Regions from separate parts of the Salinivibrio sp. VGrn1 genome, predicted to be linked through region 1. Evidence: predicted binding sites of a transcription regulator. Region 1 holds the regulator's gene; the other holds the start of a gene.
The links. Region 1 encodes MetJ, which represses methionine synthesis genes. Its sites were predicted from a motif close to TTAGACNTNTANANGTCTAA; they were not measured.
Positions count from the first base shown of each region.

Region 1 (3,226 bases):
TCAGGGCTCGCAAGGCTACTGCCACCAAACTTGTGCAATTGGCGTGGTGACTCGGGGGACGTTTCCGTCGGTTGCGCATGCATGGCAAGGTCTCTCTTAATGTCTATCGATCTCGGTAAAGCGGCGCGCACTGAAGCGCAGCCTCTATGGGGTGTCACCCTCTAAACGGGCAAAGGCGTTCGCCAAATCAGCAACCAAATCTTGCGCATCTTCTAATCCAATGGAAAAACGCAACAAGGTCGGTGCGATGCCCGCCTCCGCTTGCGCGGCGTCACTCATGGCTCTGTGTGTCATCGAACCAGGATGCGTCACTAAGCTTTCTACCCCCCCGAGAGACTCGGCGAGGGCAAATAACGTGAGGCCATCAATAAATCGCGCCACACCGGCTTGGTCTGTATCCAATTCTAAGCTCAGCATGCTACCAAACCCCGCTTGCTGGCGCGCAGCAATTTGGTGGCCAGGGTGAGAGGCCAACCCGGGGTAGTAGATTTTCCGCACTGCCGACACCGTTTGCAGGTAACTGAGTACCGCTTCAGTGTTGTGTTGGTGTTGTTTAACGCGTGCACCCAATGTGCGCAACCCTCGCAGTGTCATATAACTGTCAAATGCATTGCCCGTCGCCCCTAAGCAATTTCCCCACCAAGCCAATGTCGCGGCAAGTTCACTGGTCGCGGCGATCACCGCGCCACCGACAATATCAGAATGGCCATTAATAAATTTGGTGGTCGAATGCACCACCATATCCGCGCCCAGCGCAAAAGGCGTTTGCAAAGCTGGCGATAAAAACGTGTTGTCGACCACCACCCAAGCCCCCACTTGATGGGCTTTTTGGCATATTTCTGCGATATCGACCACGCGTAAGAGTGGATTGGATGGGGTTTCCACCAGCACGAGCTTGGGCTGTTTGGCCAATGCCTGGTCCAACGCATCATGGTCCGATTGATCGACAAAACTTACCTGCCAGATCCCTTGTTTGGCACGCGATTCGAGCAAGCGATAGGTGCCGCCATAACAATCATGTGGGGCGACAATATGCTCGCCAGCCTCCAACAGAGATAGCACCAAGTTTATCGCCGACATCCCGCAGTTGGTCACCACCGCACCTGCGCCCCCTTCTAAGTCAGTCAGCGCTTGTTCGAGCTGCGCACGCGTTGGGTTGCCGCCTCGCGCGTAGTCGTAAGTAGGCACATCACCCAGTGCCGGGAAACGGTAATTGGTCGATAAGTACAGGGGAGGCACCACCGCATGGTGCTGGGTGTCAGTCCCAATCCCGGTCCGAACGGCGATAGTGTCGGTTTTTTTCTCAGTCATGATCTATCCTTGCTAGTCTGGTTTGCGCATCGTGGGCGTGATCCAGGTTTCATACTGCCACCTTACCCTGCGCTTTTTGGGACGTCAACACTTCTAGACGTCTATACTCCTTTGCATGTGGCGGTTAATATAGCTAAAATCTCCGCAGCATCATTCTGGGTATTCCATAATCAAGATAGGTGAGACATGGCGCAGTGGAACGGCGACTACATTAATCCGTATGCCGAACATGGTAAAAAGAAAGAGCAGGTAAAGAAGATCACCGTCTCTATCCCATTAAAAGTACTAAAAATTCTTACCGACGAGCGTACTCGTCGTCAGGTGCAAAACCTCCGTCATGCGACCAACAGTGAGTTGTTGTGTGAGGCATTTCTTCATGCCTACACCGGCCAACCACTACCAACCGATGACGATATCCGTAAGGATAAACCCGACAGCATTCCCGCTGAAGCACGTCGGATCATGGAAGAGCTTGGTATCGAGTTCGACGATAGCGAATACTAAAAAAACCCGCCGATTGGCGGGTTTTCTGTAATGATAGGTGCTCAGCACAGCCTTTTCGGGCTCTATTCCACCGCGCTTTTCCTCACGCTCAAGCATTACGCCTTGTCGAGCATATAGTTTTCTGGCATCTCGATACGAGCCACGCCGGTTTCCACGGCGGCCAGCGCTACCGCGCGGGCAACCTTAGGTAATAAACGCGCGTCCATTGGCTTGGGAATAATGTAATCTGGGCCAAAGCTTAGCGAAGACAAACCGGCGGCGTCTAATACCGTTTGTGGGACAGGCTCTTTGGCTAGGCTGCGAATGGCCTCTACCGCTGCCAACTTCATCGCATCGTTAATTTCACTGGCACGTACATCCAATGCGCCACGGAAAATAAACGGGAAGCAGAGCACGTTATTGACCTGATTCGGGTAATCCGAACGCCCGGTTCCCATGATCAGATCATCGCGCACTTGATGCGCCACATCCGGATGAATTTCAGGATCTGGGTTCGAGCAGGCAAATACCACGGGTTTATCTGCCATCAGCTTCAAGGCGTCGGGTGAAAGCAAGTCTGGACCGGAGACGCCAACGAACATATCCGCGCCCTCAATCACATCTTCGAGGGTACGCTTATCCGTGTTATTGGCAAACAGCTGCTTATATTTGTTGATGTCGTCACGACGCGTATGGATCACGCCTTTACGATCCAACATATAGATTTTTTCCCGCTGAGCGCCACATTTTATTAATAGCTCCATACAGGCAACAGCCGCTGCGCCTGCGCCCATGCACACCACCGTCGCCTCGCGGATATCTTTGCCTTGCAGCTCAAGCGCGTTAAGCATGCCGGCAGCGGTGACGATGGCAGTGCCGTGTTGATCATCATGAAATACAGGCACTTCGCAACGTGCAATTAATTGTTTTTCAATCTCAAAACAATCTGGGGCTTTGATATCTTCGAGATTGATACCGCCAAAGGTATCCGCGATGTTCGCCACGGTATCCACGAATTCATCGATAGTACGGTGTTTGACTTCAATGTCGATCGAGTCCAATCCAGCAAAACGCTTGAACAATAAAGCTTTACCTTCCATGACAGGCTTAGAAGCCATGGGGCCTAAATTTCCTAGCCCCAAAATCGCGGTGCCGTTTGAGACCACCGCCACCATGTTGCCTTTACCCGTATAGCGGTAAACCGCATCCGCATCTTGCGCTATCTCACGCACAGGCTCAGCAACGCCAGGACTGTACGCCAACGCGAGATCCGCGGCCGAGTCGGCAGGTTTGCTCAATTCAACAGAAATTTTTCCGGGAGTAGGGTATGCATGATAATCCAGCGCTTGCTGGCGTTTATCGTCCGACATCTAGTGTTCCTAATTATTATCGTGAAGGGGAAACTAATATCGACAGGGAAGCGTCACCGATA
Region 1 covers NZ_SATA01000005.1:187,864-191,089, reverse strand. The annotation lists gene EHW56_RS09845 (bifunctional aspartate kinase/homoserine dehydrogenase II) at 1-83, opposite strand, end outside; gene metB (cystathionine gamma-synthase) at 145-1,311, opposite strand; gene metJ (met regulon transcriptional regulator MetJ) at 1,498-1,815, shown strand; gene EHW56_RS09830 (malic enzyme-like NAD(P)-binding protein) at 1,911-3,164, opposite strand.

Region 2 (3,226 bases), on a different contig from region 1:
CTCTGTAATGCCTTTGACCAGTGCATGTTCCAACCGCTTTTCCACCGGCCAACTGCGCCACTCCGCAGTTTCCGCGACCTCGTTCTCCCCACTATCGCGATAGCTGTCGGCGATCTCCAATAAACGCTCCGTGGCGCCATCATCTTTGTTGAGCACCACATCTTCTACTGCCAAGCGCAAAGACTCGGCTAAATCATCATAGATGGCTAACTGACCGGCGTTGACGATCCCCATATCCATGCCATTTTTGATGCAGTGATACAAAAACACCGCATGAATGGCCTCGCGGACTGGGTTGTTACCTCGAAACGAAAACGACACATTGGAGACACCGCCCGAGATCATGGCATGCGGCAGGGTTTGTTTAATGTCGGCCACGGCGTTGATGAAATCGACTGCGTAGTTATTGTGCTCATCAATGCCGGTGGCAACCGCAAAAATGTTGGGATCGAAGATAATATCTTCCGGCGGAAAGCCGACTTGCTCGACCAGAAGATGATAAGCGCGCGTACAGATTTCCACTTTCCGCGCTTGGGTATCGGCTTGACCTTGTTCGTCAAACGCCATCACGATCACCGCCGCGCCATAGCGACGGACTAAACGTGCTTGGTGCAGAAAATCCTCTTCTCCTTCTTTGAGCGAAATAGAATTGACGATGCCTTTCCCTTGAATGCACTTGAGGCCAGCTTCAATCACTTCCCATTTGGAGGAGTCAATCATCACAGGCACGCGGGCAATATCCGGCTCGGCCGCGCATAAATTGAGGAATCGCACCATGGCCTTTTCGGCATCCAACATGCCTTCATCCATATTGATATCGATGATTTGGGCGCCGTTTTCCACTTGCTGCAATGCCACTTCCAGCGCTTCGTCGTATTGCTCTTTAACGATTAAGCGTTTAAAGCGTGCTGAGCCAGTCACATTGGTGCGCTCACCCACGTTAACGAACAAGCTATCGGCATTAATGGTCAGGGGCTCGAGCCCAGACAAGCGACAGGCTACAGGGTGGTCAGGCAGAGAGCGTGGCGCATGTTTTTTCACCGCGTCACTAATCGCTTGAATATGCTCAGGCGTGGTGCCACAACAACCACCGACCAAATTGATAAAGCCAGATGCCGCCCACTCATCAATGTGTGTCGCCATCTCTTCGGGAGAAAGGTCATACTCACCAAACGCGTTGGGCAACCCCGCATTGGGGTGGACGGAGACAAAGCCCTCACAAATGTCGCTCAGCTCTTTGACATACTGGCGCAATTCAGCCGGCCCCAGTGCGCAGTTTAAGCCAAACGACAGTGGCTCAACATGGCGCAGCGAGTGATAAAAGGCGGCGGTCGTTTGTCCGGATAAGGTGCGTCCAGACGCATCAGTGATGGTGCCGGAGATCATAATGGGTAAGCGAACCCCACGGGCATCAAAGACCTTTTCAACCGCAAACGCACAGGCTTTGGCATTCAAGGTATCAAAAATGGTCTCCAACATGATGATATCAACCCCACCCTCAATGAGCGCTTCGGTGGACTCGGCATACACGTCGACTAACTGATCAAAGCTGACATTGCGAAACCCAGGGTCATTCACATCTGGTGAGATTGAGCACGTTCGATTGGTCGGCCCCAACACACCCGCGACAAAACGGGGTTTATCCGGCGTTTTAGCCGTCCAAGCATCAGCGACCTCACGCGCAAGCCGGGCTGCCGCTACGTTGATTTCCGCACTCAGCGCCTGCATGTCGTAATCGGCCATCGCAATTTGGGTGGCGTTAAAGGTGTTAGTTTCAATAATGTCCGCGCCCGCGGCCAGGTAATCACTGTGTAGCGAAGCGATCTTATCAGGCTGAGTCAGCACCAAAAGATCATTGTTGCCTTTCACATCACAGTGCCAATCTTTAAAACGTTGGCCACGATAATCGGCCTCATTGAGCCCTAACCCCTGAATCATGGTGCCCATGCCACCATCGATCACTAGAATACGGTCGCGCAGTTGCTGTGTCAGTCGGTCCATACTATTACGCTTATCATCTTCCTCGTTGCAGTCATTTCATCCTACCACAGCGAAAATGGAAATCTAGACGTCTATAAATAACAATTTATTTTGATCTATTTCAATTCAGCTGTTCGTTTTGACAACGATTTCTATTAATATTTTGACACATTTTTTCATTCCCTCGTTGTACTAGGAAGCGGCATGTCAACTTACGCAATCCTCAGCTTTATGGCTGCTGCAGCCATCTTTATCGCTTTTATTAATAGTAAAATCAGTCGAGTACAAACCACCATCGCCATCACCGCCAGCTCGCTCCTACTGTCTTTGTTGATAGTGGTCGCCGGTCAATACCAAGCCATTCCACTCAAAACCATGGCCGAGCAAATACTGACAGATATCCACTTCGATACCTTTTTGCTCAAAGGCGTCCTCGGCTTTTTGCTCTTCGCGGGGGGAATTGGTGTCAAGCTTCCCTCTTTCTCCGACCAAAAGTGGGAGATCACGACCCTGGTGATCGGCGGGCTATTGGTCTCTGTGTTTTTAATCGGCACCGGTATCTGGGGCGTGTTTCAGCTGATCGGTATTCCTTTCGATTATCTCTACTGCCTGCTATTTGGCGCGCTGATCTCGCCGACCGATCCCATTGCTGTTCTCGCCATTGTGAAAAAACTGCAAGCACCGATGCGGATAACGACACAAATAGAGGGAGAGTCGCTATTTAATGATGGCGTGGGTATCGTGATCTTTGTGACTCTTTTTACCCTGGCCTTTGGCGACAACAACCCGACGGTGGGCGGTACCATTGCCTTGTTTTTACAAGAAGCCGTTGGCGGGATTTTATATGGCCTGGTGCTTGGCTATCTTTTCCATCGCTTGATTTGTGCCACCAACGATCACTCGATGGAATTGCTATTAACGCTGGCTATCCCCAGCGCTGGCTATGTCCTGGCCGATATGCTGCATGTCTCTGGCCCGCTGGCAATGGTGGTTGCCGGGATTATGATTGGCAACTGGACCCGCTTTATTGGCTTTTCCAAAGAAAGTGAAGATCACCTCGACCACTTCTGGGAACTGGTCGATCAATTTCTTAACAGCCTACTCTTTCTCCTCATCGGGGTTAGCTTGCTGCAAATCAGTTTCCATAAAGAAGACTGGATCATTATGGCGGCGGTGGTGCCTATTGTGCTTCTCGCCCGGTTTATCAGCGTGAAAGTGTGTTACCTCGGCTTTAAGCGCTTTCGAA
Region 2 covers NZ_SATA01000012.1:68,801-72,026, forward strand. The annotation lists gene metH (methionine synthase) at 1-2,001, opposite strand, end outside; gene EHW56_RS14250 (sodium:proton antiporter) at 2,185-3,226, shown strand, end outside.
Region 2: a site for MetJ is predicted at 2,057-2,076, ahead of metH (methionine synthase). Genes of this name have one in related genera too.